One region of the Sphingomonas sp. BK036 genome, then DNA from elsewhere that is predicted to be linked to it. Evidence: predicted binding sites of a transcription regulator. Region 1 holds the regulator's gene; each other region holds the start of a gene.
What was found. Region 1 encodes LexA, which represses DNA repair genes until DNA is damaged. Its sites were predicted from a motif close to GTTCCNCNCTTGTTCT; they were not measured.

Region 1 (7,812 bases):
GTGGCGGCGCCACCCCAAACACCTTCAACGCCTCCCCGACCGCCGCCGGCATCGGCACGACCAGCCCGTTGAGGAGCGCATAGCCAAGCATCCCCGGCAACACGACCGCCCCGATCGCTGCGCCGATCCTGTCTCTCGTCCGTGGCTGCGTTGCACTCATCCTATTGATCTGGTGCGTCATTGCGCACCAGAAAAGCCCCTCACCGCATGAACGCAAGCTGGCCAACGCCCCCACTACCTCCACCCCGGCGAAGGCCGGGGCCCAATTGGGAAGGCCCAAATACTAACGAGCGCCCTCCGCCCCACCCTGTTTCCCCGCGAAGGCGGGGACCCAGACTGGGCTCCCGCCTTCGCGGGAGAACAAGGAAGCAGGAGCTGACCTCGAATAGACCGGAACACCCCCCCACCCCAACAACACCTGTCCTACACACCAAACCGATGGCACAGCACGGAACATACCGCCCCACCCCCGCGCTTCCCCTACGACACCGCCCCAAACGGCGACCCGCCAAACACCTCCCAGCGTCTATACTTCCTATACTTCACTTTTCAGAACCGCCCGAAAACAGAGACTTACGCATGACCCTAGTCCCCGTCGCCGAAGCTCAGACCCGCCTCTTCGCCATGGCCCCCCGCGTCGGTCATGAGACCGTTCCCCTGCGCGACGCCGCCGGCCGCTGGGCCGCCGAGGATATCCTCGCCCGCCGCACCCAACCCGCCGCCGACCTGTCGGCAATGGACGGCTACGCGATCCGTTTCGTCGACCTCCCCGGCCCTTGGTCGGTCATCGGCGAAAGCGCCGCCGGCCGGCCCTTCACCGGCGCGGTCGGCGCAGGTGAGGCCACCCGCATCTTCACCGGCGCCGCAATCCCCGAGGGCGCCGACACCGTCATGGTCCAGGAAGAAGCCGAGCGCGACGGCGCCACGCTGATCCTCGCCGGCGAAGGTCCGCCGACGCTGGGCCGCAACACCCGCCGCAAGGGGCTCGACTTCTCGACCGGGACGCGTCTGATCGCGGCCGGCCAGCGTCTCAGCCCCGCGCGCATCGCCGTCGCCGCGACCGGCGGCCATGGCAGCCTCACCGTCAACCGCCGAGTCCGCGTCGCGGTTGCCGCCACCGGTGACGAACTCGTCCCGCCGGGCTCGACCACCGATGGCGTCGCGCTCCCCGAATCGAACGGCATCATGCTCGCCGCGATGCTCGCCGACATGCCGGTCGACGTCATCGACCTCGGCATCCTCCCCGACAATCTCGACGTCCTGCGCGACGCTTTCGCAAGCGTCGAGGCCGACCTGCTCGTCACCACCGGTGGCGCTTCGGTCGGCGACCACGACCTCGTCCGCCCGGCGATCGAGGCGGCGGGCGGAACGATTGATTTCTGGCGGATCGCGCTGCGCCCCGGCAAGCCGATGATGGCCGGCAGGATCTGCGACATGATGGTGCTCGGGCTTCCCGGCAATCCGGTCTCCGCATTCGTCACCGCGATCCTGTTCGTCAAACCCGTCGTCGCGCACATGGCGGGCGCAAGCGATCCGCTACCGCAGGCGACGCATGCGCTGCTCGGCGAAGACCTGCCCGCGAACAACGCGCGGACCGATTATCTCCGCGCCGAACTGCGTGACGGCAAGGCCTATGCCTCGACGATGCAGGACAGCTCGATGCTCCTGACGCTTGCCCGCTCGACCTGCCTGATAGTACGTCCCGGCAGCGCACCGGTGGCAAACACAGGCGAATCGGCGGAAATCCTCGTCATTGCGTAATGGCGGCGCTTGACGTCACCATTTATGTTCCATAGAAGTTCCTCGTCTGTTCCGGACGGAGAACCGCCATGCTCACGCGCAAGCAGCACGAACTCGTCTGCTTCATCAACGATCGCCTCAACGATACCGGTGTGTCACCGTCGTTCGAGGAAATGAAGGACGCGCTCGACCTGAAATCCAAGTCGGGCGTCCACCGTCTGATCAGCGCGCTCGAGGAGCGCAACTTCATCCGCCGCCTGCCGAACCGCGCGCGCGCGCTCGAAGTGCTGCGGATGCCGGAACGTCCGGAAAAGCCCGAGAAGAAGGTCGCGGCGAAGTCGTCGAACGTGAAGGCGGCGCCTGCTGCCGCCACGCCACAGCCCGCCAACGACGTCATCGAGATCCCGCTTCACGGTCGCATCGCCGCCGGTGTCCCGATCGAGGCGTTCGAAGGCAGCACGATGCTCGCCGTCCCCGCCGCGTTGCTGGGCACCGGCGAGCATTACGCGCTCGAGGTGTCGGGCGATTCGATGGTCGAGGCAGGTATCCTCGACGGCGACTATGCGCTCATCCGCCGCACCGATATCGCCCGCGATGGCGAGATCGTCGTGGCGTTGATCGAGGACAGCGAAGCCACGCTCAAGTTCTTCCGCCGCGAAGGCGCCATGGTCCGCCTCGACCCGGCCAACCGCGCCTACGACCCCCAGCGCTATGCGCCGGCGCAAGTCCGCGTCCAGGGCAAGCTGTCGGGCATCCTCCGCCGCTACGACTGAAACCGACGCGCCACCGGGGTGAAGCGCCGGGCCTGCCCAGGTCCGGCGCCTAGCGTCGGCGGATCGCGCCACGGATGACGGTCACCCGGCGACAGGATGGTCTCCACCCGGCCAGATCCCAACGTCACCGCCACCCCCCCGGTCCGCCGCAGGATATTTCGGTCGAGCCGCAACCATCGCGGCGTGCAGCGCCTCGGCAGGTTCCGCTCGCTGACGACGATATCGGCGATCCGGCACGCGGCGAGCAGCTGGTCGATCGGCACCATATACGCACTCCGCGTCGCAAGAACCCGCCACGTCCGCCCGCCCCCGGCGATATCGGTCACGCAAAGATCCCGGCTGCACCGCGCGTCGGGCTGGTCGGCCAGGAACAACGGTTCGCCGTCGACCCCGCCATTTTCCGCCAGCGTGGCGCGCGTATAGTCCCCCGCCCGGTCCCGCAGCATCGCCAGTCCCGCCGCCGTCCGCACCGCGACATGCCGCCCGTCTCCCGTCACCAGAATGTCCGGCGGCGGTGTCGTCAGCGCCCAGATCGCCCCCACCGCCAACGGCACGCCGCCTAGCCGCCGCCACCGCGTCCGCCACAGCGCAATCCAGATCCCACCAACGACCATCAACGCAAACGTCGCAACTGGCATCGCCGGCAAGGCCCGCACCGACCCCGGCGCATCGGCCACGCGGTGCGCAAGCCACAACAGCGCATCGAGCGACGTCTGCACCATCCACCAGACCGGTGCGCCCATCCCCCCGGCATCGAGCAGCAACGCCAGCGCCTCGAGCGGCATGACGACGAACGTCGTCAGCGGGATCGCCACGATGTTGGCGAACGCACCGTACAAACCCGATTTGTGAAAATGAAAGACCGCGATCGGCATCAGCGCGACCTCCACCAACAGCCCGGTCAGCAGCAGCGACGCCACCCCGCGCCCCAGCTTCCGGACGCGCCCCTCGTCATGCGCGCCGAAAAAGGTCCGGATCGCCGGATGTTCGTGAAACGCCATGATCGCCGTGATCGCAGCAAACGAAAGCTGGAAACTCGGCCCAGCCGCGGATTCGGGCAGCACGAGCATGACGCACATCGCGCCCGTCGCCACGAGCCGCAACGTCATCGCCTCCCGCCCCATCGCCAACGCCACCAACACCAGCAGCGCGGCGACGCACGAGCGGATCGTCGGCACCTGACTTCCGGTCAGCAAGGTATAGCCGATCGCCGCCGCCGCCCCCGCCAGCGCCGCGATCACCGGCAACCGAGCATGCAGCGCCAGCCACGGACTGAGCGCGAACAGCCGCATCACGATCAGCATCGTCGCCGCCACCGCCGCGGTGATGTGCAACCCGCTGACCGACAGCAGATGCGCCAGCCCCGCCCGCCGCATCGCCTCCGAATCGTCCTCGCTGATCGCGCCGACGTCACCCGTCGCGAGCGCTGCGGCGATACCGCCGGCGCTACCCTCCAGCCGGCTGACGATATGCCGCGAAAGCGCGACTCGGATACCCGCGCCCGATCCGCTCGCTACCGTCACGACGACCGGGGCAAACCCCCGCCCCGTCGCGCCGATCCCGCTGAACCACGCGACGCGCGCGAAATCATAGGCGCCGGGCACCGCCGGCAGGGGCGGCGGCATGAGCCGCGCGCGCAGCCGGACGATCGCGCCCGTCCCAAGCCCGCCCGGCGCATCCCGCTCCGCCAGATTGACGCGGATCCGGTGCGGCAAGACGACGGCTTGCCCCGCGCTGTCCGCCCCCTCCCCGACCGGCAACAGCGTCAGCCGCACGAGCTTGCGCGCCACCAAGGGTTCGATCACCTCGACCTTGGCGGAAAAGCTGGCGATCGTAGGGCCACCAAGTACGGGCGCCGCAACCGTTTCTGCGCGAAACCAGATCAGCCCCAGCCCCAGCGCCCCCGCCGCCATGCCGAGGGCAACAACCCGCGCCGCGCGACTACCGCGCCCGGTCGCAATACAAGCGAGCCCGATCGCGAGCATCCCCAGGATTGCCGAGCGCCATGCCGCCGCATCGGGCAGCGCGAACCAGAGCGCGATGCCGCCGCCCAGCATCACCGGCAGCCACAATACGAGTTGGTCGCGCTCCGCCTCCAGCCAGCACTCGATGGCGCGGCCCGTTCCCGCCATCCAGGGCGGCACGCCTATTTGTCGCCGCCAAGGACGCATGCTAGGGCCGGCGACGGCTGATCCGGCCATCGTTTCTACAGTCTGGGAGCACCCGCGGTTGGGCGCAATATCTGATACGGGGACCGCCAATTCGGCCGCACCCGTGGTTACCCGTTTCGCTCCGTCGCCGACGGGGTTCCTGCATCTTGGCGGCGCGCGCACCGCGCTGTTCAATTGGCTGTTCGCCAAGGCGAATGGCGGCAAATTCCTGCTCCGGATCGAGGATACCGACCGGGTCCGCTCGACCCAGCCGGCGATCGACGCGATTCTCGACGGGATGCGCTGGCTCGGGCTCGACTGGGACGGCGACGCGGTGATGCAGTTTGCCGGCGCCGAGCGCCACGCGCAGGTCGCGCACGAGATGGTCGCGAACGGCCATGCCTATCGCTGCTACATGACCAACGACGAGATCGCCGCGATGCGCGCCGAGGCGCAGGCAGCGAAGAAGCCGCTGCGCATCCGCAGCCCGTGGCGCGATCGCCCGGCAAGCGAAGCGCCCGACCTTCCCCACGTCGTCCGCCTCCGCGCGCCGCAGGAAGGCTCGGTCACGATCGAGGACCGCGTCCAGGGGTCCGTCACAGTCCGCAACGAAGAGATCGACGATCTCGTCCTGCTCCGCTCGGACGGCACCCCGACCTATATGCTCGCGGTCGTCGTCGACGATCACGACATGGGCGTCACGCACGTCATCCGCGGCGACGATCACCTCAACAACGCGTTCCGCCAGTTGCCGATCTATCGCGCAATGGGCTGGCCCGAGCCGATCTACGCGCACATTCCGCTGATCCACGGCCCCGACGGCGCCAAGCTGTCGAAGCGCCACGGCGCGGTCGGTATCGAAGCGTATCGCGACGAGATGGGAATCCTGCCCGAGGCGTTCGACAACTATCTGCTCCGGCTCGGCTGGGGCCACGGCGATGACGAGATCATCAGCCGCAAGCAGGCCGTCGAATGGTTCGACCTGTCGGGCGTCGGCAAGTCGCCCTCGCGCTTCGATCTCAAGAAGCTCGAAAACCTCAACGGTCATTACATTCGCGAAGCCGACGATGCACGGCTGGCGGAACTAGCTGCCGCACGTCTCGGCCACGACCTCCCGACCGGCGGACTCGATCTTCTGACTCGCGCAATGCCGGTCCTGAAGCCGCGTGCAGCGAACCTGAACGAGCTGGCCGAGGGTTCGAATTTTCTGTTCAGTCAGCGCCCATTGGCGATGGATGACGCTGCGGCGAGCCTTTTACAGGGCGAAGCGAGCGCAATTTTGGTCAATGCCCATGCCGAACTTGACGCGCTCGACAAGTGGGATACGGAGGCGCTCGAAGGCGCGGTACGGCGCGTGGCCGAAGCCCGGGGCGTAAAGCTCGGCCAGGTCGCACAGCCGCTTCGCGCCGCGTTGACGGGACGCAAGACGTCGCCGGGGATCTTCGATGTGCTCGACCTGCTCGGGCGCGACGAGAGCCTGGGACGGATCGCCGACCGGATGGCGAGCTGATAAGATTTCGAGGAAGGATACAAGCATGAGCGAGACCGCAAACCTCAAGGTCGACGGCAAGGAATTCGATTATCCGGTGATGTCCGGAACGGTCGGCCCCGATGTCATCGATATCCGCAAGCTGTACGCGCAGACGGACAATTTCACCTATGATCCGGGCTTCACCTCGACGGCGTCATGCCAGTCGAAGCTGACCTATATCGACGGTGACGCGGGCACGCTGCTGCACCGCGGCTACACGATCGGCGAGCTGGCCGAGCAGTCGAACTTCATGGAAGTCGCCTATCTGCTGCTCAACGGGGAACTGCCGAGCAAGGACGAGCTGGCCAACTTCTCGAACACGATCACGCGCCACACGATGGTGCACGAGCAGCTCGCGCAGTTCTTCCGCGGCTTCCGTCGCGACGCGCATCCGATGGCGATCCTGTGCGGCGTCGTCGGCGCTCTGTCGGCCTTCTATCACGACTCGACCGACATCCACGATCCGGCACAGCGCGTCATCGCGTCGCACCGCCTGATCGCCAAGATGCCGACGATCGCCGCGATGGCGTACAAGTACAGCGTCGGCCAGCCGTTCGTCTATCCGGACAACACGCTGAGCTACACCGGCAACTTCCTGAAGATGACGTTCGGCGTGCCCGCCGAGAAGTATGTCGTTAACCCGATCGTCGAAAAGGCGATGGACCGCATCTTCATCCTCCACGCCGATCACGAGCAGAACGCGTCGACCTCGACCGTCCGTCTCGCCGGGTCGTCGGGCGCCAACCCGTTCGCGTGCATCGCGGCCGGCATTGCCTGCCTGTGGGGCCCCGCGCATGGCGGCGCGAACGAAGCCGCGCTCAACATGCTGCACGAGATCGGCACGGTCGACCGGATCCCCGAGTTCATCGCCCGCGCAAAGGACAAGAACGATCCGTTCCGCCTGATGGGCTTCGGCCACCGCGTCTACAAGAACTACGATCCGCGCGCGGCCGTCATGCAGACGACTGTCAAGGAAGTGCTCGGCGAGCTGGGCGTGACCGATCCGGTGTTCGACGTCGCGATCGAGCTCGAGCGTCTTGCGCTCAACGATCCGTACTTCATCGAGAAGAAGCTCTTCCCGAACGTCGACTTCTATTCGGGCGTGATCCTGTCGGCGATCGGCTTCCCGACCTCGATGTTCACCGTGCTCTTCGCGCTCGCCCGCACCGTCGGCTGGGTCGCGCAGTGGAACGAGATGATCACCGATCCCGACCAGAAGATCGGCCGTCCGCGCCAGCTCTACAGCGGCCCGACGGCGCGTGACTACGTCCCGATGGACGCACGCTGATGACGACGCTCCGGCCGATCCTGATGATCGTCGGTGTGCTTAGCGCACTGATGGGTCTACTCTGGATCGGCCAGGGGCTCGGATACGTCCATTGGCCGCAATCGAGCTTCATGCTCGACCAGCGGCCATGGGCGGATCGCGGCGCATTCCTCGCCGCGTTCGGTTTAGCGCTGATCCTGGTGGCGCGCCGGATCCGCCGGTAACGTCAACACGAATCGCGCGCCTTGACCGGGTGCGCTCTCGATTGTGAGATCCCCCCGCATCGCCCGCGCCAGACGCCGCGCGATGTACAGGCCGAGCCCGTTGCCGCCGGCCTCCGATGGATCGACC
Region 2 (7,812 bases), 420 kb from region 1:
CGACATCGCCGGACGATAGGGTGCTTGACCCGAGCGCCGCAATCCCCTTCCCTTACGCACGTATTTCGGGAGCGATTAATGGCCAAGCGGCTAACCTATTACATCTTGCTGGGGCTGGTCGCGGGTCTGGTCGTCGGCTGGATCCTCAACGCGTCGATCGACGACGGTACCGCCGCGTCCGCCGCGCGGCTGAAGGACATTGCGGGCTATTTCTCGATCGTGACGTCGCTGTTCCTGCGGCTGATCAAGATGATCATCGCGCCGCTGGTCTTCTCGACGCTGGTCGTCGGCATCGCGCATATGGGCGACACGGGCGCGCTGGGCCGGGTGGGCTTGCGCAGCCTCGGCTGGTTCATCTGCGCGTCGCTGTTGTCGCTGACGCTGGGCATGATCCTGGTCAACGTGTTGCAGCCGGGCGTCGGCCTCGAATTGGCGATCCCGCCCGCGACCGCGTCTAGCGGGGTCGATCCCGCGGCGTTCGACCTCGCCAAATTCATCTCGCACATCGTCCCCGATTCGATGATCGCGGCGATGGCGAGCAACGAGATTCTCCAGATCGTCGTCTTCTCGGTCTTCGTCGGCGTGGCGATCACCGCGGTCGGCGAGAAGGCCGCGCCGCTGGTCAAGGCGATCGAGGCGCTGGTTGCCGTCATGCTCCAGATCACCAATTACGTGATGCGGTTCGCGCCGTTCGCAGTGTTCGCCGCGGTGACCGCGACGCTTGCCGAGCGCGGCCCGAGCATTCTCGGCGATCTCGGCTATTTCATGCTGTGCTTCTATCTGGGGCTCGCGCTGCTGTGGGCGCTGCTGATCGGGATCGCGTTCGTGCTGATCGGCCCGCGGACGCGGCTGCTGGTGCGCTATATCCGCGATCCGCTGATCCTCGCCTTCTCGGCGGCGTCGTCCGAGGCGGCGTATCCGCGGACGCTGGAGGCGCTCGACCGGTTCGGCGTGCCGCCGCGGATCGCCAGCTTCGTGCTGCCGCTCGGCTATTCGTTCAACCTCGACGGGTCGATGATGTACATGACGTTCGCGTCGCTGTTCATCGCGCAGGCCTACGGCATCCACATGCCGATCGGGCAGCAGATCGCGATGCTGCTGGTGCTGATGGTGACGTCGAAGGGGATTGCGGGCGTGCCGCGTGCGTCGCTGGTGGTGATCGCGGGCACGCTGTCGATGTTCAAGATCCCTGAGGCGGGCATCCTGCTGATCCTGGCGGTCGACCATTTCCTCGACATGGGACGCTCGGCGACCAACGTGATCGGCAATGCGGTCGCGGCGACGGTGGTCGCGAAGTGGGAGGGCGGGCTCGACGAGCGCGAGCCGGCGGACCGGGACTTTCCGCATGCACCGTCGGGGCATGGGCCGAAGACGAATGTCGACAGCTTCGACAAGATCGGGCCGGGTCAGGGTTGAGGCGACGACCTCGTATTCACTCCGTCATCCCAGCGAAGGCTGGGATCCAGAGCAACCATCGGCGCGCTCGTGGCTCTGGATCCTGGGTCGAGCCCAGGATGACGGAAAGGCGGCGGCGGCGTGACTCAACTGCTCACGCGTAGGCGTAGGGGCCGCCCTTTTTGAGCCCGGCCTGATAGGCAGGCCGGGCGTGCACCTTGGCGAGCCACGCGATCGTTGCGGGGCGGGATTCGTTCAGACCGCCTCGGCTGCGCGCAGCCTCGAGCGGGAAGCTCATCATGATGTCGGCGGCGGTCATCTGGTCGCCGGCGAACCAGGGGCGCTGCGAGAGTTCCGATTCGACATAGTCGAGATGGACATCGATCATCGGCTGGATCTTCTTGACCGCGACCTTGCCCATGATCGGGATGCGCGCGAGGACGAGCTTCAGCAGCAGCGGCGGCATCATCGAGCCTTCGGCGTAATGCAGCCAGAAGCGGTAGCGCAGCGCATCGCCGCGGTTGGCGGGTGCACCGAGTTTGCCGTCCGCCTTGTCGACGAGATATTCGACGATCGCGCCGGTCTCGGCGATGATCTGATCCTCATCCTCGATCACCGGCGACTTGCCGAGCGGGTGCACCTTCTTGAGTTCGGGCGGGGCGAGCATGGTCTCGGGGTTCCGCTCGTAGCGCTTGATTTCGTAGGGGAGGCCGAGTTCCTCGAGCATCCACAGGATCCGCTGCGATCGCGAGTTTTCGAGGTGGTGGACGATGATCATGCTGGCTCCCCTGCTCTTCTATCCCGCCGACACGCTTATCGGGCCGCGGTGCGCGCCGTCCAGATCCAGGCGACGGCGGGAAATTCCACCGTGTCGCCGACGCGGTGACGGTCGCAGACCTGGGTGAGACGCGCGATGTGGCGCGCGCGTTCCGCGGGCGCGGCGTTGCGGATCGCCGAGGCGGCGGGGCCGATGCGGCGGAAATAGTCGACCGCGTCGGTGACGGGGTCGGGTCCGCCGCCGGCGCGATAGGCGAAGTCGATGCGGCTGGGCGGTGCCGGGTGCCAGCCGGCGTCGGCGAGGATGGCGGCGACATGGCCGGGGTCGGCGAACGCGAACGGGCCGGGTGCGGTCGTCGCTGGTGCGTCCGCGTCGCCGCCGGTGGCGGCGATGGTTTCGGTGGCCCAGCGATTGGCGGCGCGTTCGGCGAAACAGGAGAAGACGACCGTCGCGTTCCGCGCGGCGGCGGCGGCAAGCGTGGCGAAGGCGGCAACGGGGTCGGTGAAGAACATGACGCCGTGGCGCGAGACGTAAAGATCGACCGGGGCGTGCTGCGCGGCGGCGGCGGTGATGTCGGCGCATTCGAACTGCGCGTTGGCGTGGTCCGCCGCGCGCTGCCGGGCGGTCTCGATCAGCGTGGGGGAGAGATCGATACCAGTGACGTTCGCGTTCGGGAGCGCCTGCGCGGTGGTCAGCGTGGTCGCGCCCGCGCCGCAGCCGATGTCGATGACCTTGGCGGTTTGCGGAGACGCGGCGGCGAGGATCGCGGCGTTCAGGTGCGGCGTGAGGTTCGCGAAGCTGCGGTCGGTGCGGCGCCATTCCTCGGCCCAGACGTCGCCAATCCTGCCGGTCCAGTCAAAGCCTGTGGTCATCAGCGGGGCGCTTCATGCTTGGGGTTCGGGGGCGTTCGGGGGAGTGAAGTATAGGAAGTATAGACGCTCGCGCGGGGTCTGCATCGAGGGATTTTTCGCGGCGGCGGTAGATTGCGTATCCGTATTCCCCGCGAAGGCGGGGATCCAGCCTGGGCTGCCGCCTTCGCGGGAGACCATTGGGGCGGGCGCGTCGTAGCACCTGAATTGAGAAGACATCCCAATTGTGCCCCGGCCTTCGCCGGGGTGGCGTGGGTTTGGGTTGTCGTGGCACTCGACATGAGCGGCCTTCCCAACTGGCTCCGGCGTTCGCCGGGATGGTATGGCTTTGGGTTGTCCGGGCGCTCGGTTTGTGAGCCCTTCCCAACTGGGCCCCGGCCTTCGCCGGGGTGGTGCGGGCTTGCGTCGTCGTGGCAATCGACATGAGCGGCCTTCCCAACTGGCCGCGGCGGTCGCCGGGGTGGTGTGGGCTTGGGGGCGACGCGTTTCCTCGCGTGCCCTCACCCTCCCATTGCAAGGGCAATGGGCCCCTCCCTCTCCCCGAGGGGAGAGGGTCAAGCAGTCCGGCTCTAGCTTGACGGGGGAGCGTTCGGGTTATGCGTCGTCTTCGGCGCCGGGGCCTACCATCATTTCCTCGGCGACCTTGTCGGTGCGCGCGCGGATCTGCTTTTCGAGGCGATCGGCGGTTTCGGGGTTGTCCTTGAGGAAGGTCTTCGAATTCTCGCGACCCTGGCCGAGACGGACGCTGTCGTAGCTGAACCAGGCACCCGACTTCTCGACGAGCCCAGCCTTCACGCCGAGATCGAGGATCTCGCCGAGCTTCGAGACGCCCTGCCCGTACATGATGTCGAACTCGACCTGCTTGAACGGCGGCGCGACCTTGTTCTTGACGACCTTCACGCGCGTCTGGTTGCCCGTCACCTCTTCGCCGGCCTTGACCGCGCCGATGCGGCGGATGTCGAGACGGACCGAGGCGTAGAACTTCAGCGCGTTGCCGCCCGTCGTCGTCTCCGGATTGCCGTACATCACGCCGATCTTCATGCGGAGCTGGTTGATGAAGATGACCATGCAGCGCGAGCGGCTGATCGAGCCGGTGAGCTTGCGCAGCGACTGCGACATCAGGCGCGCCTGGAGGCCGACATGGCTGTCGCCCATCTCGCCCTCGATTTCCGCGCGCGGCACGAGCGCCGCGACCGAGTCGACCACGAGCACGTCGATCGCGTTCGAGCGGACCAGCGTGTCGACGATCTCGAGCGCCTGCTCGCCGGTGTCGGGCTGCGACACGATCAGCTCGTCGATGTTGACGCCAAGCTTTCTGGCGTAGACCGGGTCGAGCGCATGCTCGGCATCGACGAACGCCGCGGTGCCGCCGCCCTTCTGCGCTTCGGCGATCACGTGGAGCGCGAGCGTGGTCTTTCCCGAGCTCTCCGGGCCGTAAATCTCGATCACGCGGCCGCGCGGCAGGCCGCCGACGCCGAGCGCGATGTCGAGCCCGAGCGAGCCGGTCGAGATGACCTCGACCTGCATCGTTTCCTTGGAGCCCAGGCGCATCGCCGAGCCCTTGCCGAACGCGCGGTCGATCTGCGCGAGCGCGGCGTCCAGCGCCTTTTGCCGGTCGTTGGTTGCGGTTGCCATGCCGGTGTCGATCACTTTCAGATTAGCGGCCATTGATAAGCTCCATCGCTAAAGCAAGCGCGCGTGCCATTCAACGCGTCAAACGCCATGTATTCCCTTTGTTCTCATGGAACAAGTGCGGAACATCGAGTTTGGGCGAAAAAGGCAGAGTCTGGTCGAGAATGGGTCGGGTCGTTCAGGCGCGCGCTTGGTAGGGCCGGCGCATTCGTTTCTGGTTCCGGGTCGTGACTTTCGTCAGGATGACGGACAGTCGTTCAGGCGAGTGTCGTTGCGAGCGTCCACCAGCCGCGGGCGTGCGCGGCGGCGGCGGCGACATCTCGGGCTTCGGCGGTCCCGAAGAGGGCGAAGCAGGTGGCGCCGGAACCGCACATTCTGGATAGCAGCACGTCGTGCGCCGCGTCGAGCAGCGTGCGGACCTCGGCGATGACGGGGGCCAATGCCAGGGCGGGGGGCTCCAGATCGTTGCGACCGGCGGTTGCGCGCGTGAGAAGGTCGCCTTCGGGGATGGGGCCGCGATCCTGGCCGTCCCAGGTCTTGAAGACGGCGGCGGTGGCGACCGCGACGCCGGGGTTTACGAGGAGGAGCGGCGTGCCGGACAGGCCTTCGAGGTTTGTGAGCGTGTCGCCCTTGCCGGTGCCAAGCGTGGTGCGGTTGGCAAGGCACGCGGGGACGTCCGCGCCGAGTTGGGCGGCGATCGCGTTGAGGCGGGGCTCGGTCGCGGCGATACCGTGAAGGCGGGCGAGCGCGCGCAGCGTGGCGGCGGCATCAGCCGAGCCTCCGCCGATGCCCGAGGCGATCGGGAGATGCTTTTCGAGGGTTATCGCGTGACGGGCGTTCGGGGCGAATGCGGCGGTGAAGGCGTCGGCGGCGGCGGTGACGAGGTTGCCACTCCATGCCGCCACCCCGGCGGAGTCCGGGCTGGTGGTGTGTTCTGGGGCGGGGAGCAGTGCATCTGCGAAGGGGCCGGTGATGGTGAAGCTGTTGGCGTCGGCCGCTTCGACCGTAACGATGTCGCCGTCGGTGGCGAAGGCGAACAGCGTTTCGAGGTCGTGATAGCCGTCGGGGCGGCGGCGGCGGACGTGGAGCGCCAGGTTGATCTTTGCCGGGGCGGGTTCGGTCGTGGCGGGCATCGTGGGTCTCGAGTTTGACGGGTTGGGCTCCGGCTTAGCGGACGGAGATAGGCTGGCAACGGTCTGCGACGTAGCCTCCAACATCCGTCATCCTGACGAAAGTCAGGATCCAGAGCCAGGCAGGGGATCGGTCGTTACTCTGGATCCTGACTTTCGTCAGGATGACGGAGGGGGCGTTGCGCACGCTTCGCCCTGTGCGGGCCAGGTGCGCGCTGCGTTACGCTCATTGCCGCCGTCTGCATCGCCCTCCCCACAGAAGCCGTGTGAGCCCGCTCCCCCCCGTGGGAAAACGAATCAGCGACGAGCTTTTGGCGGGAGGCCGTTGGCGATCTTGGCGGTCAGGCGGGCGGTGTCGCTCGGTTCGGCAGTCAGCAGCGCGGCGCGCCAGGCGTAGCGCGCCTCATATTGGCGACCGATCGTCCAATAGGCATCGCCGAGGTGATCGCTGATCTCGGCATTGGCGGGATCGCCCTGCCCCGCGCGTTCGAGAAGCGGGAGCGCGCGCGTGGTGTCTCCGGAAAGATGATAGGCCCAGCCCAGCGAATCGATGATCGACGCGTTGGCCGGATCGAGCCGGCTGGCGCGCTCCAGCAGCCGGATGGAGGCTGGGATGTCGTCGCCATGCTCGACCTGCGCGAAGCCGAGATAATTGAGCGCAAGCGGTTGTGCGGGACCCCGCGCGACCGCCTTTTCGAGAGCGTCGCGCGCCTCGGGCCAGCGCCCCGCCTGGTCGAGCGCACCGCCATATTGCAGCCATGAGCCCCAGCTGCCGCCATTCGCCCCGTCGGCCGAGATGATACGGCGATACCAGGTCGCGGCTTCGGCAGGGTTGCCGGTGGTCAGCAGCAGGTCGGCATAGCGTTGCCAGTCGGCGGGTTCGGCGTCCGCCTGGTCGACCCGGTTCTTCGCAGCGGCCAGCGCCTCGCCGTCGCGGTCGGCATTGGCGAGGATCTCGACCCGCTCGGCGGCGGCGGCGGTGGCGGACGGCCCCTTCGGATCGACCTCGTCGAGGACGGCGAGCGCGCGATCGACGATCCTGTTACGGGCGAGCGCGTCGGCGAGCAGGATTCTCGCGCTGTCGTAGCGGGGGGCCGCGCGCAACGCCGCCTGCGTCAGCGCGATCGACAGGGGCGAGGGCTCGCCCGCCGCAAGATCGCTAGCGAGCCGGGCGAGCAGCCGCGAGACGCCGATCGCGAGCGGCTGGCGGCGCGGTGCGGCGGCGATCAGCGTGCGTGCTTCGGTGGCGAAGCGGTTGGCGACGGGGTCCTTGGCGGCGGTGGCGAGCGACGGTTCCGGATCGCGCCCCTCGGCATGCGCGACCCAGGCGTAGAGCGAGGGCGCGAGAACGACGAGCGGCCCGGTGGCGAGCGTCGCGATCGCGGCGTTGGCGGCCTTGGCGTCCCCCGCCCGCGCGGCGTCTGCCAGAGGCAGGAGCGCGGCATCCGCAGGGGCTACGCCCGCCCTGTTGAGGACGGTGGCGGCGCGGGAGGCGAGCGGCATGTCGCCTGCCTCGAGCGCCTCGCGGTACGCGCGGATCGCGACGACGGGATCGTCGGGCGATGCCGCCAGCACCCTGGCATAGCTGGCGGCGGCGAGATCGGGCCGGCCCGCGGCATCGGCAGCGCGCGCTTTCAGATAGGCGGAGAGATCCCCCGTCTCGGCCGCGGCGGGTGCCGCCACGGCGAGACCGAGCAGGAGGAGGAGAGGCAGACGCAGGGTCTTACATGTTGGGATAATTGGGGCCTCCGCCGCCCTCGGGTACGACCCAGTTGATGTTCTGGGTCGGGTCCTTGATGTCGCAGGTCTTGCAGTGGACGCAGTTCTGCGCGTTGATGACGAATTTCGGATCGCCCTCTTCGACGCCGACGACCTCGTAAACGCCGGCCGGGCAATAGCGTTGCGCGGGTTCGTCGTACATCGGCAGGTTGTAGGTAATCGGTACCGCCGGATCCTTGAGCGTCAGGTGGACCGGCTGGTCCTCCTCGTGGTTGGTGTTCGAGATGAA
Region 3 (7,812 bases), on a different contig from region 1:
GCAGGTTTAATCGAGACGACCCAAACTGGGCGCGAAATGATCAGCATGCTGCCCCGTTCTGATTTCGACCGGCGCTTCAGGCCTCCTCAACGCGGTGCTAGGGTCAGGACCCGTTGATAAAGCCAGAAAATAACGACGGCAGCGAGAGCGATGGCGGACAAGAAGAGTGTCGGATATTTATCGGAGCGGGTCGCAACGCTGCGCCATTCCTTCAGCCGCCCGAACATGATCTCGATGCGGCTACGGCGCCTGTAGCGGCGCTTGTCGCATTTGATGGGCTCGAGCCGGGATCGCTGACCCGGGATGCACGGCTGGACGCCCTTGACCTGTAAGGCATCCCTGAACCAGTCGGCATCGTAGCCGCGGTCGCTGAGCGGCCACTGTGCCTTGGACAGATCGTCCAGCAGCGCGGCCGCACCGATGTAGTCGCTGAACTGTCCAGCGGTCATGAAGAAGCTTAGTGGGCGGCCGTTTGCATCGGTCACAGCGTAAATCTTCGTGTTCGTACCGCCTTTAATGCGACCAATCGGGCGCCCGAGATCCCCTTTTTTAGCTCGCAGGCTCGATGCCGTGCTGTGCGCTTTGAGATACGTCGCGCGATCATGACGGTCTTAGGATCGGCATCAGCAGCAGGCAGCCCCTCCATTACACGGAGGAACACACCCATTTCACCCTACCGTTTCCAGCGATTCTTGAGCGTCTTGTGCGGATCGTAAACGATAGGCGTATCACGCCAGCGCAGCCTATTGCGGTTCACGAAACCGATGCCTCTCAATACCCATCGGTCGTCAACTCGCGGCTTGCCATGGCTCTTGGGGAAGTATGGCCGCAGGCGCGCCATCTGCTCGTCCGTCAGCCAGTACAGGTCGCTCATCCCAGGTTTCCTCACGGAGCCTGAATCAGATCGCGTCTCTTACATCAATGGGTCCTAGCCCTAGCCATGGCGAACGACGGCACAAAGACCGTACTGGACTCCGCCAGCGTCGCAGCTGTGCAGCTGAGGCCAAGTAAGCCTGCCGGTCACGATGTAAGGCAAAGTCTATGAGGCTACATCTGGGCGGGGGCCGATCGCGGACCTCGCAGCCGAAGCGATGCGCACTCGAAACATTGATTTCTAACGGCTGGCGATGCGTTCTCGCGTGACACGAGGATCTTCGTAGAGATCACGGACCGCAAGGAGCCGAAAGACATTCCACCAGCGCTGCCAGCGATGCTCGGCTGCATCGTGGATCATGTGGCAACGCTGACATAGGGCTTTAAGGTTCGAAGACGCGCTGTTGCCGGGATCATGATCGAGATGCGCACACGCCAGAACTACATAGGTCACCCGGATCGACGCCAGCACGAACCCTGCTTTCATGGAAACACGCTTGCCGCGGTCCGACCGCCAGCACCGGACATCGGCATCCCACCAGCGTCCGTCGCCGAGATGGACGACACGGCGCAGATGTGGCCTGCTGCATCCCTCGCATCGAGCACCCGCACGATCGAACCGAACAGTCTGCGACAGCTGCCGCCAGTCGATCGGGTAGAGCCAGCGGTTCTCGGGGCGGATCGGCATGACGGTTCTATGAGTCAGGTGCAGCGAGAACGAAAGCAAATTCGTTCCGATCTGTTTCCGTTCCGTTTCGCAACCGTTCCGTACCGCGGTGAGCCGTGGTCAAGACCAAAGAGTCTGAACTGCGGGACATAAACCTAGTTGACCAACCCTATCCCGTGATGGAACATAAAGAGAACGTATAGAGTCTAGCCGTCATGAACACCGCCCTCGAGTCCCTGCCGACCACCATCGCCGACCTGCGGACTATCGCTACGCCGGCGGTGGATCACCGCATCATGCCATTCGGTATCCCTGCGCTTGACGATCGTCTCGCGAGCGGGGGGCTGCGCGCAGGCGCGCTGCATGAGGTGGCCGCACAAAGCTGTTCAATGGTCGACGATGCTGCGGCGACGCTGTTCCTGGCAGGTATCGCCGCACGAGAGGCTGCCCATACACGCGGACCGGTGCTGTGGGTGAGCTGTCGCAACGATCTTTACGCACCTGGCCTTGAACAGGCCGGGCTATCGTCAGCCGACCTGATCCACGCACAACCCCGTGACGATGCGGCCCTGCTCGCTGTCGTCGAGGATGCGGTGCGCGACGGAACGCCGTCGACAGTGATCGCCGAGGTAAGCCGGATGTCGATGGTAGTGACCCGGCGCCTGCAACTGGTAGCGGCCGACGTCGACATCCCCATTCTTATCCTGCGGCGCCGACGCACCCGCGACCAGGATCCGCTCACCGAACCGTCCGCTGCCTGGACACGCTGGCGCATCGCCAGTGCGTCATCCGAGCGCCTGGGTGTTGCAGGCGTTGGACGGTCACGGTGGTGGGTCGAGGTCGCACGGCAGCGTGGCGGCGAAGCATTTTCGATGATTTTGGAGGGCTGCGATGAGACGGGTTGTCTCGCTGTTCCTGCCGCACTTGGCCATCGAGCGGCTGAGACGGCTGGACCGGCACGCTACGCGGCCGCCTGAGGGGCCAGCCCTTCAGCTTCCTGTCGACGACGATCCCGGTCCGTGTTCGGTACCGCGGGGCGGCGGGTGGCGGCCGGGTGCACGGTGGGCACGTGCCGACATGCCGACCAGGCACGATGTCGAAGGCTCGATCGCAGCGCTGCCTACGCATGCCAAACCGCCCATGCGTGAACTTGGCCGACGTTCGGAAGCGGCGAACCATCCGTTCCACGGACTTGCGCCAGCGGATAGTCACGACAGGGTCGCAACGACCGTCGCTGCGTTCCACCGGGCACCGCTCGCACTGGTCGGCAAGGTGGGCCGGCGCGAAGAGGTGGTGGCCGCCTGCGATGGCGCTGCGGCGTTGGGGATCACAATCGGAATGGCCGCGACCCATGCGCGCGCGCTGGTGTCCGATCTCGACATCCGACCGTCCGAGACCGAGGCGGATGCAGCGTTGCTGGACCAGCTCGCGCTGCGTGCGGTGCGCCGCTGGTCGCCGATCGCAGCAGCCACGCCGCCCGATGGGCTGTGGCTCGACCTGACCGGCTGCGCGCATCTTCATGGCGGCGAAGAGCGGTTCTGTCGGCGTCTGCGCGCCTTTTGCCAGCGTGCCGGATTCACGGCGCGCGTGGCGGTGGCGGACACACCGGGCGCGGCCCACGCCGTTGCGCGGTTCGGGTCTGCCGACATCACGATCGTCCCGGCAGGGCGGACGGTCGACGCGCTTAGCGCTCTTCCGGTCGCTGCGCTGCGCCTTGCCGGCACTGCGCTTGTCGCCGCCCGCAAGTTCGGTTTCGAGCGCGTCGCCGATCTCCTGCCTGTCGCGCGCGGGCCGTTGGCACGCCGGCTCGGGCTGGCGGCGATTACGCGACTCGATCAAGCCCTCGGTGCGGTCGCCGAGCCCATCACGACGCGGACCGACAAGGTCATACCGACCGTCGAGCGCCGGCTGCTCGAACCGATCGTTACCGCAGACGCGATCGCGCAGGTCATGGAGGATTTGCTCAGCGACATGGCCGAACTGCTGCGCGAGGAGGGACTTGGCGTACGATCGTTACGGCTTGGTGGCTTACGCGTCGATGGTACCGAGCAGATTGTGGCCGTCGGTACATCACGCCCGACGCGCGAGGTCTCGCACCTTTTGCGGCTCATGAAGCTCCGGATCGAACGGATTGATCCGGGTTTGGGGCTCGAGCAATTCTATCTGGCGGCGCCGCACACCGAGCCACTCGATGCGGTCGACCTCGGCGCGGTTCTTGTTGGTGAGGTCCTCGTGCGCGATCCGGCCCGTCTCGTCGACGTCGTGGCCGGCCGCATTGGTGCTGACGCCGTGTTCCGGATCGCCCCTGTTGAAAGTCACGTGCCCGAGCGCGCCGTCATGCGCGCCGACCCGGTGGTAGCGCCCGCGGGCTGGCCGAAATGGCGACGACCGACGCGCCTGTTGGCCAGGCCCGAACCGCTATGGGGCGTCATAGCGCTCATGCCCGATCAGCCACCACGACGGTTCGAATGGCGTGGCCGTCCGCACAAGGTCGTGGCCGGCGACGGCCCTGAGCGGATCCACGGTGAATGGTGGCGTCGTGACGCGGAAGTGTGGGCGGTGCGCGACTATTACCGCGTCGAGGACGATACAGGCGGTCGCTACTGGGTGTTCCGGCGTGGCGACGGGTTCGTCGAGGACACCGGCGATCTGAGTTGGTGGATGCACGGCGTGTTCGCATGACCGACTATGTCGAACTCCAGGTCCTCACGCATTTCTCTCTGCTGCGCGGCGCGTCGAGCCCTGAGGAACTGTTCGCGGCAGCGGCGCTGCTCGGCTATCCCTCGATTGGGGTCAGCGATATCGGCACCGTCGCGGGGGTGGTGCGTGCATGGGAAGCGCAGAAGGCGACGGGCGTTCGCTCGATCGCCGGCACGCGCCTCAACCTCTCCTGCGGGCGGCAGTTGCTGCTGTACCCGACCAACCGCCCCGCCTGGTCGCGTCTGACGCGGCTGCTGACGGTGGGCAAGAAGCGGGCGGGGAAGGGCGGATGCCTGCTCGACTGGCATGACCTCGAACCCTGGTCGGAGGGCATGATCGCCATCCTGCTGCCGCACGAGGCGGACGAGGATAATCTCTCGGCGCTCGCCGATCTGAAGACGGTCTATGGGCGTCGCGGGTACATGGCGCTGTTCCAGCGACGCCGGCCGGACGATGCTGTGCGGATCGACGCTCTGGCGCGGCAGGCGGGCGGCGTGGGCGTTCGCGCGGTGGTGACGGGTGATGTCCTCTACCACGCGCCAGAAGCACGGCTGCTGCAGGACGTTGTGACGGCCGTGCGCGAGAAATGCACCGTCGACGAGCTTGGCTACCGGCGCGAGGTCAACGCCGATCGTGCGCTCAAATCTCCCGACGAGATGGTCCGGCGCTTCAAAGCGTATCCCGACGCGCTGCGTGCGAGCGTCGATATTGCGCGTCTGTGCACCTTCGATCTGGGCGAACTGGCCTATCAATACCCGCACGAGCGGCTGATCGACGGGCTGACCGCGCAAGAGGCGCTGCAGAAGCTGGCGGAAGACGCGGTCGACGTGATGTTCAACGGTACGGTGCCGGCTGCCTATACCGAGCAGATCGCCCACGAGATGCGGCTGATCGGTGAGCTTGGCTATGCGCCATATTTCTTGACCGTCTACGCGATCGTTCGCGAAGCCCGCCGGCGGGGTATCCTGTGCCAGGGCCGCGGCTCGGCCGCCAATTCCTGCGTCTGCTTCGTGCTTGGCGTCACCTCGATCGACCCGATCAAGCACGAGCTGCTGTTCGAGCGCTTCGTCAGCGGCGAGCGCCGCGAGCCGCCCGACATCGACGTCGACTTCGAGCATGAGCGCCGCGAAGAGATCATCCAGTGGATCTATGAGACCTATGGCCGCAACCATTCCGCGTTGACCGCAGTGGTCACGCGCTACCGGGCGCGCGGTGCCGTACGCGACGTAGGCAAGGCGCTCGGTCTGCCCGAGGATCTGACCTCGTCATTGGCCGGCCAGGTGTGGGGCTGGTCGGCCGAGGGCGTCGGTGAAAAGCAGGTCAACGAGTTGAACCTCGACATCGGCGATCGTCGCCTGCGCCTGACGCTCGAGCTTGCCCGCAAGCTGATCGGCGTGCCGCGCCACATGTCACAGCACCCGGGCGGCTTCGTCCTCACCCATGACCGTCTCGACGATCTCGTCCCGATCGAACCCGCGGCGATGGACGACCGCCAGATCATCGAATGGGACAAGGACGACATCGATGCGCTGAAGTTCATGAAGGTCGACGTGCTGGGTCTCGGCATGCTCGGCTGCATGAACCGCGCTTTCAACATGCTCGAGGCGGACAAGGGGCTGCGCGTCGGTTTGGCCGACCTGCAGGACGACGATCCCGACGTGTACGCCATGATCTCGAAGGCCGACACGCTCGGCACCTTCCAGATCGAAAGCCGCGCGCAGATGTCGATGCTGCCGCGGATGAAGCCGCGGCGCTTCTATGATCTCGTCATTCAGGTCGCGATCGTACGGCCGGGGCCGATCCAGGGCGACATGGTCCATCCGTATCTGCGCCGGCGCGAAGGGCTGGAGAAGCCGGAATACCCACGACCTGAGTTACGCGCGGTACTGGAAAAGACGCTCGGCGTGCCGCTGTTCCAGGAACAGGCCATGAAGGTCGCGATCGTCGGTGCCGGTTTCACGCCAGCCGAAGCGGATCAGCTGCGCCGCGCCATGGCGACGTTCAAGTTTACGGGTGGCGTGTCGCACTTCAGCGAAAAGCTTATCGGAGGCATGGTTGAGCGCGGCTACCCCCGTGAGTTTGCCGAGCGCACCTTCCGCCAGCTCGAGGGCTTCGGCTCCTACGGCTTCCCCGAAAGCCACGCGGCGTCGTTCGCCAAGATCTCCTACGCTTCGTCATGGATGAAGCATCATCATCCCGATGTGTTCTGCGCGAGCCTGATGAATGCGCAGCCGATGGGCTTCTATGCGCCCGCGCAAATCGTCCGCGACGCGCGCGAGCACGGCGTCGTGGTTCGCCCCCCTTGCGTCAATGCGAGCCGCTGGGACTGCACGCTGGAGCCGTATAGCGGGCGCTACCTCGCCGTACGGTTGGGGCTCAGGCAGATCCGCGGCCTGTCTAACGCGGACGGCGCCAAGATCGTTGGCGCGCGCGAGTTGACCGTGTTCGAGAGCGTAGAGGACGTATGGCGGCGATCGGGTGTCCAGCGCGCGGCGATCGAGAAGCTCGCGGACGGTGATGCCTTTCATAGCTTTGGCGCCGATCGTCGCCAGGGCTTGTGGAAGGTGAGGGGGCTCGGTGAAGCGCCGTTGCCGCTGTTCGCCGCGGCCGATCGCGCCGACCAGGCCGTCAGTGCGGAAGGGATCGAGCCTGATGTCGAACTGCGCCCACTGACCGATGGTCGCGAGGTGATCGAGGACTACCGCGCGCTGCAACTCTCTCTGCGCGCGCATCCGCTGACTTTCGTGCGTGATGAACTGGCCAGGCGTGGCGTGACCAGATGCGCGGACCTAGCGACGATCCGCGATGGGCGACATGTCGAGGTCGCCGGCATCATCCTCGTTCGCCAGAAGCCCGGGTCTGCCAAGGGCGTGCTGTTCCTCACGATCGAAGACGAGACCGGCATCGCCAACGGCATCTTGTGGCCTGATCGGTTCGAGCGCCAACGTCGCACCGTCATGTCCGCGTCGATGATTGGCATGAAGGGCAGGGTGCAGAAGGAAGGCGAGGTCATCCACGTCATCTGCGACCGGATCATAGACCATGGCGACCTGCTACACCGGGTCGGCGAGATGTCGTTCCCGCACCGGACCGGCCGCGGCGATGGTGCGAAGCATACCGGCTCCCCCGACCGCGGTGACAAGGGCTGGAGCCCGAACCCGCGCAACTCTTACTGGCCGCCCCATGCGGACGGCATGGACCCAGAAGCTGTCGTGAAATTCAAATCTCACGACTTCCATTGATGTCCAAGCTCGTCCGTCATCAACGCGTTGTCATCGCGCTATCGGTGCATATCTTGCGCGGCGGTGTGGCGCGCTGCTCGGCCGCCCGCGTCGATGTCGTCGAGATCCGATTGGCGCTGCGCTGCCTGCTCCCGCACTGCCCGGAACGCTGGCCACTTGAGCTCTACTGGGACGCGGCCGGGCAGGAGAACGAAATCGGCAGAGCACAGGGCGTGACCGCGGCGTTCAACGGGATTGTTCGCCAGTTGCGGCGCGCTGGCTGTTACGAAGAAGTGTCCGATCCGTAACTATGAGGATAGGGGCCCATCCAAGCGGTGCAGCATGGTCAAG

Region 2: a site for LexA is predicted at 4,786-4,801, ahead of recA (recombinase RecA). Genes of this name have one in related genera too.
Region 3: a site for LexA is predicted at 1,722-1,737, ahead of EV283_RS16300 (protein ImuA). Genes of this name have one in related genera too.

What each region holds. Positions count from the first base shown of each region.
Region 1 is NZ_SGXR01000004.1:624,197-632,008, reverse strand. It holds gene EV283_RS10055 (energy transducer TonB) at 1-160, opposite strand, end outside; gene EV283_RS10050 (molybdopterin molybdotransferase MoeA) at 580-1,761, shown strand; gene lexA (transcriptional repressor LexA) at 1,830-2,513, shown strand; gene EV283_RS10040 (ComEC/Rec2 family competence protein) at 2,504-4,645, opposite strand; gene gltX (glutamate--tRNA ligase) at 4,788-6,173, shown strand; gene EV283_RS10030 (citrate synthase) at 6,199-7,482, shown strand; gene EV283_RS10025 (hypothetical protein) at 7,482-7,685, shown strand; gene EV283_RS10020 (HAMP domain-containing sensor histidine kinase) at 7,647-7,812, opposite strand, start outside.
Region 2 is NZ_SGXR01000004.1:204,910-212,721, reverse strand. It holds gene EV283_RS08015 (dicarboxylate/amino acid:cation symporter) at 79-1,416, shown strand; gene EV283_RS08010 (glutathione S-transferase) at 1,550-2,173, opposite strand; gene EV283_RS08005 (class I SAM-dependent methyltransferase) at 2,209-3,045, opposite strand; gene recA (recombinase RecA) at 3,637-4,710, opposite strand; gene EV283_RS07995 (4-(cytidine 5'-diphospho)-2-C-methyl-D-erythritol kinase) at 4,932-5,807, opposite strand; gene EV283_RS07990 (tetratricopeptide repeat protein) at 6,102-7,487, opposite strand; gene EV283_RS07985 (electron transfer flavoprotein-ubiquinone oxidoreductase) at 7,528-7,812, opposite strand, start outside.
Region 3 is NZ_SGXR01000007.1:95,540-103,351, reverse strand. It holds gene EV283_RS16315 (hypothetical protein) at 1-117, shown strand, start outside; partial or broken gene EV283_RS16310 (IS5 family transposase) at 87-874, opposite strand; gene EV283_RS16305 (hypothetical protein) at 1,115-1,561, opposite strand; gene EV283_RS16300 (protein ImuA) at 1,756-2,517, shown strand; gene EV283_RS16295 (DNA polymerase Y family protein) at 2,681-4,222, shown strand; gene EV283_RS16290 (error-prone DNA polymerase) at 4,219-7,482, shown strand; gene EV283_RS16285 (hypothetical protein) at 7,482-7,769, shown strand.